Regions from separate parts of the Anaerococcoides asporogena genome, predicted to be linked through region 1. Evidence: riboswitches for the same ligand, from Rfam matches in the RefSeq annotation. Region 1 holds a riboswitch; each other region holds the start of a gene.
What was found. Region 1 has a riboswitch for lysine ahead of lysA (diaminopimelate decarboxylase). Riboswitches for the same ligand answer to the same signal wherever they lie in the genome.

Region 1 (4,105 bases):
GTAATATCACCGGCTTCGTTGTAGCCCTGGAAGCCGGCCACCACGACCACGTTGCCGGAGGCGAGCTGCCGTTCCACGGCCGTGGTATCAATGTCCAGAATCTTGGTTTTGGTATGCAGGCCTTCCGTCAGGATTCCCGCCTGAAAGCCCGTCAGCGAGATGGCCGGTGTGCCCAGTTCCTGGAGGATCATGGCTAACAGGGCGATGGAAACCTGTTCTCCGGTGGAGAGCATAACGTCCACTTCCCGCTTGGAAGGCGCCTGGGACGCTTCGCCGATCATGGCCATCAGCTGGTTGGTGGTCTTGCCCATGGCGGAGACCACCACCACCAGTTCTTCGCCCTGCAGCGCCCGGTCCCGGACTTTTTGGGCCACATTCCTCATCTTATCCAGATCCGCCAGCGAGGATCCGCCAAATTTCAGTACTTTTCTCATTCGTGATATGCCTCCTCGACATCGTTTCGGATCAGGTCTTCATAGCTTTCACGCCGCACCGCCAGCCGGCTTTTTCCCTCGTGCACCAGCACAACGGCGGGGCGGGGGAGGCGATTGTAGTTGGATGCCATGGAGTAATGGTAGGCACCGGTGCTGAAAACCGCCAGGAGTTCGCCGGCAGCCGGCTGAGGGAGGGGGATGCCGAGGATCAGGATGTCGCCGGATTCGCAGGCCTTGCCCGTTACCGTATAGACGGATTCTGCCGGGGCCTCAACCCGCTGGGCCAGGACGGCCTCGTAGCTGGCCCCGTACAGGGCGGTTCGGATATGGTCGGCCATGGAGCCGTCGACGAAGACGTAGCGGGTGCCGCCATAGGTGGCTTTGGTGCCGCCGACAGTGTAGAGGGTGACACCGGCTTCGGCGACGATGGAGCGTCCCGGCTCGATGAGGATCCGGACCGGCGGGAGACCGCGGGCTTCCAGACCATCGGCGATGAGTTCCAGCAGCTGAGGCAGAAAGGCTTCGGGTTCCAGGGGCTCGTCGCCGCTGACGTAGCGGACGCCGAAGCCGCCGCCCAGATCCAGAACCTTGAGGGAAAGTCCCGCCCGGGACAGGTCAGCCAGATAGTTCAGCATGACCTCGGCGGCGGAGGCAAAGGAATTTGCTTCAAAGATCTGAGAGCCGATGTGGCAGTGCAGTCCTTCCAGTTCCAGGGAGGGCTGATGCGCCAGCTCCCGCAGAAATTGAGCAGTTTCCGGCTGGAACATGCTTAATCCGAATTTCGAATCATTCCGGGTCGTGCTGATGTATTCGTGGGTATGAGCTTCGATGCCCGGATTGATCCGGACCAGCACCCGCTGGCGTCGTCCGGTGCCTTCCAGGAGGTGGATCAGCCGGCTGGCCTCGGTTTCATTGTCGAGAATGATGCAGCCCACCCCGGCGTCCAGCGCCTGAGCCAGCTCCGCCTCCGACTTGTTGTTGCCGTGAAAGTAGATCCGAGAAGCATCGAAGCCGGCGGACAGTGCCGTATAGAGCTCTCCGCCGGAGACGACATCCAGCGACAGGCCTTCCTCCGCCAGGATCCGGACCATGGCCTGGCACAGGAATGCCTTGGAGGCATATAGTACTTCGCCCTCCAGCCGGGATCCGGTCATGGCCTGGCGGTATGCCTGCATTTTGCTACGCATCCGGCCTTCGTCCATGACATAGAGCGGCGTGCCGTAGGTCCGCGCCAGCTTGCCGGCTTCCACCCCGCCCAGCACCAGTTCTCCATTGTGTTGTTCCCATCGCTGTGTCCAGTCCATTGGTTTGCCTCCTCTAAAAAATTGGTAGATTGTCGATCTCATTCTGGTGGTTCAAGATCCCGGAAATATAGAAAAACCGTGAGCGAATGCCCACGGTTATCCAATAACACCATGCAATCGCCCGACCTCGTGGAAGCGCTTCTCCGGACCATTGGGCAACGATCCGGAAACAGTGACATGCTTGTTCAGCATGCCCCCAGCACTGATGCTTCGGCGCCAGCCCCTTTCCCTTCCGGTACTCTTAACATGGCGCAACCTCTTCTCACAAAGCGAATTCTTAAATTGGCACAAGTTTACGTTTTTACTGGAATTGTGTCAATAGGTTTTCCTTGAATTGGATGAATAATTATGAATATTGCAATTTTCGGGGAGAAGAGACTGCGTGTAATCGATGTTCAGATTCAGGAAATATGCAGGTTGATTAATCCGGAGATTACGAGGAATGTCAATAGGTATTCAGCTCCGAAGAGGGATATTTGACTCAAAGACAAAAATGCAGCCCGCCAATCGGAGAATGGTTCCGAATGATGGGTTGCATTTTATTAGGATTAATATCATAATTATTCAGTGTGACGGACTCAAAGTAAGGAATGACGATCTGCAGACGAACCGAGTCATACGACCAATCAATCGGCAGTCATACTTCCGGATAACCTGCGGTCATACTTCCGGTTATTCTTCCAGATAACCTGCCGGAGGGATTATCCCATCAGCGGAACTGATCCGTGGGTCAGGTAGAAGTTGCAGAAGAAGGCGGCGATTCCGATGATGAAGAGGACCAGGACATAGAAAAAGAAGTTGGGGACAATCCGTTTCTTTTTCAATGTGGAGGCCCGTTTGCGGAAATGATCATTGAGATCCGCGACGAAGGCTTCGTCATAATGAATATGGTTGTCGATCTCGATCCACTTGTCGGCGTCCCGGATGATCAGGGCATTGCGGTAGTTGTTGATCTCCACTGTGCGGCTCAGCTCACTGCTGGGGAAGATTCGGAAGCTGCGGCCCGATTCCTTCAGGTATTCATCCAGTTCGCGGGTCACGTCATCCAGATCCGCTCCCATCAGAATGATCTTGTCATAGGTCAGGATATAGATGTAGACCCCGAGGAAGATCAGCAGCATGGTCAGTCCGATGGGCGTCATGCCTTCGCCGGAGATGGCGATGGTGAACAGGACAAAGGAGAGCAGGAAGGGAACGACATACAAATTAACATGACTCTGATTGGTCATGTAGATGGTTTTTTTGGTTCGGTAAAAATAATAGTCGACGGCCAGAACGGCCAGCAGGACCAGAAAACTGATCAGAAGCAGGACGATGGTATTAGTCATGTCAGCACTCCATTCGTTGATGGTTTTTCTGTCCTCATTATACAACAGGAAAAGATTGGTTCCAATGATTCGAAAATTCGCAGTTTCAGGGAATTCAGGTTATTTGAGTAATTCTGGTTATTAGGAGAATCCAGGAATCCAGGAATCGGAATTCGGACATTCGCGATTATGGGAATTCAGATTTCCTGGAATAGGAGGGATTTGGGAAATCTGGGAAAAAAGGCATATCTGGATATGGAAATCCTCTGGATTCGCGAAAATTTCTGGATTTGGGAAATTACTGGATTTGCCGGGTTTCCTTTGAAAAGACCCAGGCCCACCGGTTCCGACTGGTGGTATGATGTTTAATAGAACAAAAGAGTTCAGGACACAAGCCGGAAACGGAGTCCGGCCGGGGGGTAGATGATGAAGCAGCGCAGCTTAAGTTTGAGGGATTTTTTACTGATTTTGATTGTGGTGATTTTATGGGGCTGTAATTTTGTGGCGATCAAGATCGGCCTGTCCGGTTTTCCTCCGCTATTTCTGGTCGGAGTACGGTTTCTGCTGGTCTTCTTTCCGGCCTGCCTGTGGATTAAACGACCCAATCTGCCGTGGCAGTATCTTTTCAGGTATGGTTTCTTTATGGGCATTGCGCAGTTTGGCTTCCTGTTTTACGCCATACAGATCGGGATGCCGGCCGGCATTGCTTCGGTACTGATTCAGGCTCAGGTCATGTTTGGACTGCCCCTGGCAGCGCTCCTGCTTCATGAGAAAATCACCCGGATCCAGATCGGGGGAATCCTCTTATCAGTGTTCGGCGTCCTCTATCTGGGCGGCGTGTTCCAGAGCGACCGGACGCTGCCGCTGCTGCCGTTCTTCCTGGTCATCCTGGCGGCCGCCAGCTTCGGCGTGTCCAATGTGGTCTATCGCCAGATCGCGGAGTATAACATCAAACAGGGCAAACGCACCAGTTCCCTGGAAGTTCTGGTCTGGTCCTCGCTCTTCATTCCGCTTCCCATGTTCGCTTTGTCAGCTGTCCTGGAAACTCCGCAGGTGGTCT
Region 2 (4,105 bases), 170 kb from region 1:
ATCCCCAGGAAGCGAAGGAATTCAGCCGGCGGGGACATGAAGTCTTCACCGCCATCGAGAATCTGCCCTGTCCGGTCATTGCCATGGTCAATGGCTTTGCCCTGGGCGGCGGCTGCGAACTGATGCTGGCCTGTGACCTTCGAGTCGCCAGCAGCCGGGCCAAGTTCGGTCAGCCCGAAGTGGGCCTGGGCATCATACCGGGCTTCGGGGGAACCCAACGCCTGACCCTGGCCGTGGGACCGGCCAAAGCGAAGGAACTGATCTACACCGGCCGGATCATCAAAGCCGAGGAAGCGCTGGCTATCGGTCTGATCAGTCAGATCGCGGAACCGGAAGAGCTGGAAGCCGCCGCGCTGACCCTGGCCCAGGAGATTCAGAAGAACTCCGCGGCCGCGGTCGGACAGGCCAAACGCGCCATGGCTCAGGGACTGGCAGAGGGCTTTGAAGCGGGACTGGCCGCTGAAGTGGAACGGTTTGCCGAATGTTTTGAGCACGGCGATCAGAAGGAAGGCATGACGGCATTTTTGGAAAAACGCAAACCTGCATTTGGAGGAAAATAGTATGAAAGTTGGAGTCATTGGAATGGGAACCATGGGAGGAGGAATTGCTCAGCAGTTCACCGCCTCCGGATTTGATGTGGTCGTAAAGGGCAGAAGCCAGGCTTCTCTGGATCAGGGCAAAGCTGCCATGGAAAAGCGTCTGGCCCGTTCCGTGGAAAAGGGGAAGCTGTCCGAAGCGGATCGCGACGCTCAGCTCGCTCGTGTCCGCTATGTCAGCGACATTCAGGAGCTGGCTGACTGCGATCTCATCGTGGAATCCATCCGGGAAGACATGGCATCCAAGAAAGAGTTTTTCAGCGCGCTGAACGAACTGGATCTCAAGGACACCATCATCGCGACCAATACCAGTTCCCTGTCCATCACAGAGCTGTCCATGCAGTACCGCTATCCGGAAAAAGTCATCGGCATGCATTTCTTCAATCCCGTCACCGCCATGAAGCTGGTGGAAGTGATCCGCGGCGTAGCCACAACCGATGAAGTCAATGACCGGATCGTGGAGATCTCCGCCCAGCTGGGCAAGACGCCGGTCCAGGTCCAGGAAGCGCCGGGCTTTGTCGTGAACCGCATCCTGATCCCCATGATCAACGAAGCGGTCGGCATCTACGCGGAAGGCATCGCCAGTGCGGCGGACATTGATACCGCCATGAAGCTGGGCGCCAACCATCCCATGGGTCCCCTGGAACTGGGCGACCTGATCGGACTGGATGTCTGCCTCTCCGTCATGGATGTCCTCTATGAGGAATTCGGCGACAGCAAATACCGCGCCCACAGCCTGCTGCGCAAGATGGTGCGCGGAAATCAGCTGGGTCGCAAGACCAAGCGTGGTTTCTACAATTATTAAGGATCTTGTTAAAAAATTATTGAAGAAAAGGTTAACACGGAGTATAATATTTTAGGATAGAGGTGCCAAAACGAGGTACCGGGCTTTCAGGGATGGGATAATCCGAAGTCCGGGAAGGCGTTAAGGCCGAAAGGGTTAATGTGTATCCCCGCATTATTCCTTGGTGGAAAGGCAAAAAGCTTACCACTGTCATGCTCAGCATGAAGCGCTATTCACAAGAAATTGTGAATAGCGCTTTTTGTCGTTTATTCCGCCAACAGAAGATAAAAATTTTCGAGTCGAAAAAACCATACAGAAGAGAAAGTCCGGGGAAGAAACAATTCCAGGTAAGAGAAAAAGAAAAAGAGAACATCAGGAGGGGAAGATTTTATGGAAGAAGTAATGATTCGAATGAGAATGAGTTCTCATGACGCCCACTACGGCGGGAATCTGGTGGACGGTGCCCGCATGCTGGGCCTGTTCGGCGATGTGGCGACGGAGCTGCTGATCCGCCGGGACGGGGACGAAGGACTGTTTGTCGCCTACGACAAAGTGGAATTCAAGGCGCCGGTTTATGCCGGGGACTATATTGAGGCAGTGGGCCGGATTGTGTCCGAGGGCAACAGCTCCCGCAAAATGGAATTCGAGGCCCGCAAGGTCATCGTGGCCAGACCGGAGATTTCGGCCTCGGCAGCGGATTTCCTGGAAGAGCCGGTGGTGGTCTGCATCGCTTCCGGAACCTGCGTCGTGCCCAAGGCCAGCCAGAGGAAATAGCATGGAGAAACTGATTATTACCGCTGCCATCTGCGGCGCGGAAGTGACCAAGGCGCAGAATCCAGCCGTACCCTATACGGTGGCGGAGATTCAGCGGGAAGCCAAATCGGCCTATGACGCCGGCGCTTCCATCATCCACCTCCATGTGCGGCGCGATGACGGAACTCCGACCCAGGACAAGGCCCGGTTTGAGCAATGCATTCAGGCGATCCGGGAAGTCTGTCCCGACGCCATCATTCAGCCTTCCACCGGCGGCGCAGTCGGCATGAGCGACCTGGAGCGGCTCCAGCCCACGGAAATCCCGGGCATCGAGATGGCCACCCTGGACTGCGGCACGCTGAACTTTGGCGGCGATGAAATATTCATCAATACGGAAAACACCATCAAGAACTTCGGCAAAATCCTCATCGAACGGGGCATCAAGCCGGAAATTGAAGTCTTCGACAAGGGTATGGTGGATTACGCCATTCGCTTTGCCAAACAGGGCTACATCAAGCAGCCGATGCACTTTGACTTTGTGCTGGGCGTTCAGATGACCGCGACCGCGCGGGATCTGGCGTTCCTGGTAGACAGCATTCCGGCCGGTTCCACCTGGACCGTTGCCGGCGTCGGCCGCAGCGAGTTCCCCATGGCTGCCTTGGGCATCGTCATGGGCGGTCATGTCCGCGTGGGCTTTGAAGACAATGTCTTCATGGCCAAAGGCGTGCCGGCTCAGTCCAATGGTGAACTGGTCAGCCGCGTGGTAAGAATTGCCCAGGAACTGGGACGTGAAATCGCTACCCCCCGGGAAGCAAGACGAATTTTAGGCTTGGAGGAGAAATAAATGGCACAGGGAAATAAGTACGGCATGCATCGGGTGTTGGAACCCAAAGGGGTTATGCCTCAGACCGCCGTTAAAATAGACAACAACATGGATATCTACGACAATGAGATCCTCATTGACGTCATCGCCTTGAACATCGATTCCGCCAGCTTCACGCAGATCGAAGAAGCATCCGAACACGATACGGCGCGGATCGCTGACATGATCCGCCAGATCGTGGACGAGCGCGGCAAAATGCAGAATCCGGTCACCGGTTCGGGCGGCATGCTCATCGGTACCGTGGAAAAAATAGGCTCGGACCTGGACATCGACCTGAAAGTCGGCGACAAGATCGCGACACTGGTCAGCCTGTCCCTGACCCCGCTGCGCATTGACGAAATCACCAACATCGAACCGGACATCGACCGCGTCACCATCAAGGGCAAGGCCATTCTGTTCGAGTCCGGCATCTACGCCAAGCTGCCCGAAGACATGCCCGAGTCCCTGGCGCTGGCGGCCCTGGATATCGCCGGCGCGCCGGCACAGACCGCCAAGCTGGTCAAACCCGGCGACAGCGTCCTGATCCTGGGAGCAGCCGGCAAGAGCGGACTGATGTGCTGCTATGAGGCCAAGAAGCGGGTCGGACCCACCGGCCGCGTCGTCGGCCTGGATTACGGCGAAGCCGCCCGCGAGAAACTGGAAAGCTACGGCTTCTGCCATGAAGTCATCATCGGCGATGCCACCAAGCCCATCGAAATCCTGGAGAAGGCACTGGCTGCGAACAACGGCCGGGAATACGACCTCTCCATCAACGTGGTAAACGTCCCCAATACAGAAATGTCCAGCATCGTTCCGGTCAAGGACGAAGGCACCGTCTACTTCTTCAGCATGGCCACCAGCTTTACCAAAGCAGCTCTGGGCGCGGAAGGCATCGGCAAGGACATCACCATGATCATCGGCAACGGCTACACCAAGGGCCATGCTGAAATCACTCTGGAAGAACTGAGAGAATCCGAGACCATGAGAAAAATTTTTGAAGGGACGTACAAATAATGAATAATATCGCCGCTGAAAATAGAAAGAAGCTGTTCCCCAATGTATCCGAGGCTGACTGGAACGACTGGCACTGGCAGCTGAAAAACCGCCTGG
Region 3 (4,105 bases), 730 kb from region 1:
ACCATCTGCGGATCCAGAGCACTGGTGGGCTCATCCAGCAGGATGACTTCCGGATCCATGGCCAGAGCCCGGGCAATGGCTACCCGCTGCATCTGTCCGCCGGAGAGCCGTTTCACCGACTGGTGCTCAAATTCGGCCATGCCGACTTTTTTGAGCATTTCCCGGGATTTGGCCGTCGCTTCCTCGCGGGTACGCCCGAGGACCTTGATCTGTCCGATGTTGAGATTTTCCAGGACATTCAGGTTGCCGAAGAGATTAAACCGCTGAAAGATCATGCCGACCTTCTGCCGGTAATGCTCCAGGGAAAAGGACCGGTCCTTGATGTTGGTTCCGTTGAACAGGATTTCTCCTTCCTCGTAGTCCTCCAGCAGATTGATGCAGCGCAGCAGGGTGCTCTTGCCGCCGCCGGATGGACCGATGAAGGTGAGGATCTCACCCTTTTGCACCGTCAGATCGACGCCTTTGATAATCTCCCGGCCGTCAAAATATTTATGGATGTTTTTCAGTTCAATCTGGTTCATTATTTCACTTCTCCTATGGGCACCGTCTGGCTTTGCAATGCCTGAACCGGCATATCGAGCCTCTTCTCAATCAGCATCAGAACCCGGGTGACCAGGAAGGTCAGGGCAAAGTAGATGATGGCGATGATCATCATGGATTCCGTAAACTTATAGGTTGTGCCGGCGACGGACATCCCCTGGAAGAACAGCTCCGTCAGTCCGATGACGTTCAGAACAGAGGTATCCTTGATATTGACGACAAACTCATTGCCGATGGAGGGGAACGCATTCTTGATGGCCTGGGGCAGTATGATCAGGCGGAAGGCCTGGCTCTCCGACATACCGATGGTCAGAGCGGCTTCCCGCTGCCCCGAATCCACCGACTGGATGCCGGACCGGATGATCTCCGCCATGTAGGCAGCGGTGTTGAATGAAACGATGATAACGGCCGCAACGGTTGGAGTCCACTGCAGGATCCTGTAAAAATAGTTGTAGAGGAACACACCCTGAACCATCATGGGCGTTCCCCGGACGAATTCAATGTAGGCAGCGCTGAAAAAGCGCAGCAGCCGCTTGATCAGTCTCATCACCAGCGGGTCCTTGTCTGTGATGCGGATCAGCCGCATCCCAGACAGGACAAATCCCAATACCAGTCCAAAAATGGTGCCGGTGAGGGCAACCAGGAGGGTCGTCTGGATGCCCTGCAGATACAGGCTCTGGTATTGGGTAAACAACTTTTGGATTGTTTGTCCCATTTATATTCTCCTTATGGCTGATTCTTGACGGCAGTTTCCATCAGGGCGTCGCGCTTGTCATTGGTAAAGGAAGCCAGGTACTCATTGATCTGAGTCTTGAGTTCTTCATTGCCCTTGGCCAGAGCGATGGAACAGGCAGTCGGGATTCCCGGGAGCGGCTGGAAGCCGTTTTCGGGTGTAAACTCCACCATGGCCAGATCCGGGTTGGCTAATGTGACGGAGATACCGACCGGCTTGTCCAGAACTGTGCCGTCGGCAACGCCGCTGGCAATGGCGTGGATGATAAGCGGAACGGTTCCCAGGGGAGTCTCATGCTTAACTTCTGGAATCTGCGGGATCACCCGGTCATAATTGGTGCCCTTCTGTCCGACAATCTTGGCGCCGGAGAAATCAGCCAGAGCCGTGGCGCTTTCATAGGGGCTGCCTTTCTTGACCAGCATGACGAACCGGGAATCATAGTAGGGATCGGTGAAATCAACGGATTCCAGACGCTCCGGGGTTTCGCTCATGCCGGCGATGATGAGATCAATCGCTCCGTTCTGAAGCGCCGGGATTAATCCTTCCCAGGCAATCTGCTTGATGACGAGATCCCGTCCCAGTACTGCGGCCAGTTCCTTGGCCACTTCCACATCAAAGCCTCCGGCATAGCCGGCCGTTCCGTCAATCTTGACGGCGCCATTGGCATCCGTCGGCTGATTCCAGTTATACGGGGCATAATTGGCTTCCATGCCGACAACCAGGGGGGCTTTCTGGGCCGTGGTCGTTGCCGGGGCGGAAGTTGTCTGGCCCTGAGTACCGGAAGCGGTGGTGGTCTGTGCCTGAGTCGTGGAAGGTGCGGCGGTGGTGGAAGGTGCCGGTGTGGCACAGCCGGTGATCAGCATCAGGCCGGTCATCAAAAGTGCTGAGATTTTCTTTGTCATGTTCATCGTCTCCTTGGACTGTATTTATTAAAAAAAAATAAGAGACCGTGCCAGACGATCTCGTTGTTACGTAAATCAAATCTAGCGCCCTTTCATTCGAAAGGAGTGTTGCAGGTCTTTCCTGCAACCCCACATAAGACCAGTGCCCTGTCTCTTATGTTCGGCGATGGTTACCTTTCCCTGGATTCATTGCCTGCCGGCTCCCCCAGATACTAATTTGCACCGCTACCTCTAAACTTCATCTTATTTTTTTTCAAGTTTAACACAGCCAGTCGGAATGTCAACTGTTAATTCATCAATACTGCATATTTATTCATTCATTTTCTTCGTCAACGTGGCCCTGAAGAGGACTTTTTTTCTTCAATTCTAAATATGCTTCGTTTTCAAAAAGCAAATGCAAAATATTGTCTGGCATTTTCCTTAAAAAACCGAAAAATCGGTCTTTTTCTATTTTTTGCATTTTCCCTGCGGGCACAATACATTTTCCGACCGGCAGTCCCGCTTCGCACCGCGGTGGCGCCGCACATTTTCAACTCCTGCGATCTTTGTATTTTATTCCAGATCTTCCATCATCTGATTCTGCAGCAGACATTGCCGAATGCGCGCTACATAATAATCCAGAGTTTCTCCGGATAAATCCGGCATGGTGGGGTAAACGCCAAACCGTTTGAGATACTCTTCTTCCAGCTGATACAGTTCCTCGTGAAAATCCGACAGGACTGCCTGCACCTGGGAAATGGCAAAATGATTCGAATCCATTGGGGGTTCCTCCAGTCATCTAAAAAATCATCGTGTGCAGCAATGACCCTGTGGCATCTTACCGGAAGGGTCCTCTGCACATTTCATTTCTTCCGATTATAATATAAGAGAAGAAAAACCAAAATAGGGAGAACCTTCCCGTGATTAAAATCTACCTCTATGAGACCAATTCAAAAAAAAGTGAGCTGACCCGCTCCGCTCAGGCTGAATATATGAAACGACTGTCCCGAATTGCCGCGGTTCGCTTCCGGAAACCGGAAGCAGCCCCACCGGAAGCCATCTATTTCCACCCCGCAGGCAAGTCCATTGACAGCCCCGGTCTGGCAGAGCTGTTTGCCCGTCAGCTTCAGAGCGCCAGTGAACTCCATCTGGTTCTGGGCTCTCCGCCGGCAGGAAGCCCGCCCGACGTACAGCTGGTATCCCTGCCCCTGTCCCCGGACATCGAGTCGATCCTGATCCTGGAACAGATCTACCGGGCATTCAAGATCAGCAGCGGGGAACCCTACCATAAATAGATCCTCCCTGCGTCATAAACGGCTTTGACCGCAGGCTAGATCCGGGATGATGCAGCGCCATGCCTCTGGGGATGCAGATTATCCGCCTCTCCCGAACTACCTGTGACCTGTAATCTCCCCGGTCGGTAAGAAGGCAAGACAGACAGCAGGCAAAGGAACGGACCGTCATCCGACGATCCGTTCCCGTTTTGTTTTATGATGTGATCCTGGCTGAATGGGTTTTGGGGCTACGGGTTTCAGGGTTTCACTGCATAACCGGCGTGTTGCGAGCTTGGGTTCCTGGTATTTGGACTAATTGCTCAATCGCTTGATTGCCATAGGTTCCGCTCATTCCATCAAAGGAAGCGATGGAGAGCATCCAGCAGGGCGATTCGGAACAGCTGATGGGGATAGGTCAGGCGGGAAAAGGAGATCCGGTGACGGGATTCGGCTTTGAGTGAGGGATCGATGCCGTGGGAACCGCCGATTAAGAGAACCAGATGGGTCTGGCCGGAGGCTTCCAGATCCTGCTTCAGTCCGGAAAAAAACTGGGAACTGGCCGGTTTTCCATCGATATCCAGGCAAATCAGCCGGGCCCGGGGCGGTATTTTCTCGCGGATCCGCTGTGCTTCCGCCTGCAGGGCCTGAGCAATCTGCAGCGGGGAGGCCGTTTCGGG

Region 2: another riboswitch for lysine. It lies ahead of kal (3-aminobutyryl-CoA ammonia lyase); the one in region 1 lies ahead of lysA (diaminopimelate decarboxylase).
Region 3: another riboswitch for lysine. It lies ahead of P6M73_RS00415 (transporter substrate-binding domain-containing protein); the one in region 1 lies ahead of lysA (diaminopimelate decarboxylase).

The regions. Positions count from the first base shown of each region.
Region 1 is NZ_CP120965.1:801,227-805,331, forward strand. It holds gene P6M73_RS03855 (aspartate kinase) at 1-434, opposite strand, end outside; gene lysA (diaminopimelate decarboxylase) at 431-1,738, opposite strand; lysine riboswitch at 1,864-2,007, opposite strand; gene P6M73_RS03865 (hypothetical protein) at 2,440-3,066, opposite strand; gene P6M73_RS03870 (EamA family transporter) at 3,469-4,105, shown strand, end outside.
Region 2 is NZ_CP120965.1:968,649-972,753, forward strand. It holds gene P6M73_RS04585 (enoyl-CoA hydratase/isomerase family protein) at 1-560, shown strand, start outside; gene P6M73_RS04590 (3-hydroxyacyl-CoA dehydrogenase NAD-binding domain-containing protein) at 562-1,401, shown strand; lysine riboswitch at 1,451-1,620, shown strand; gene kal (3-aminobutyryl-CoA ammonia lyase) at 1,771-2,154, shown strand; gene kce (3-keto-5-aminohexanoate cleavage enzyme) at 2,156-2,977, shown strand; gene kdd (L-erythro-3,5-diaminohexanoate dehydrogenase) at 2,978-4,009, shown strand; gene kamA (lysine 2,3-aminomutase) at 4,009-4,105, shown strand, end outside.
Region 3 is NZ_CP120965.1:70,210-74,314, reverse strand. It holds gene P6M73_RS00425 (amino acid ABC transporter ATP-binding protein) at 1-521, opposite strand, end outside; gene P6M73_RS00420 (amino acid ABC transporter permease) at 521-1,255, opposite strand; gene P6M73_RS00415 (transporter substrate-binding domain-containing protein) at 1,267-2,175, opposite strand; lysine riboswitch at 2,250-2,417, opposite strand; gene P6M73_RS00410 (hypothetical protein) at 2,489-2,635, opposite strand; gene P6M73_RS00405 (hypothetical protein) at 2,728-2,934, opposite strand; gene P6M73_RS00400 (23S rRNA (pseudouridine(1915)-N(3))-methyltransferase RlmH) at 3,075-3,449, shown strand; gene P6M73_RS00395 (23S rRNA (pseudouridine(1915)-N(3))-methyltransferase RlmH) at 3,785-4,105, opposite strand, start outside.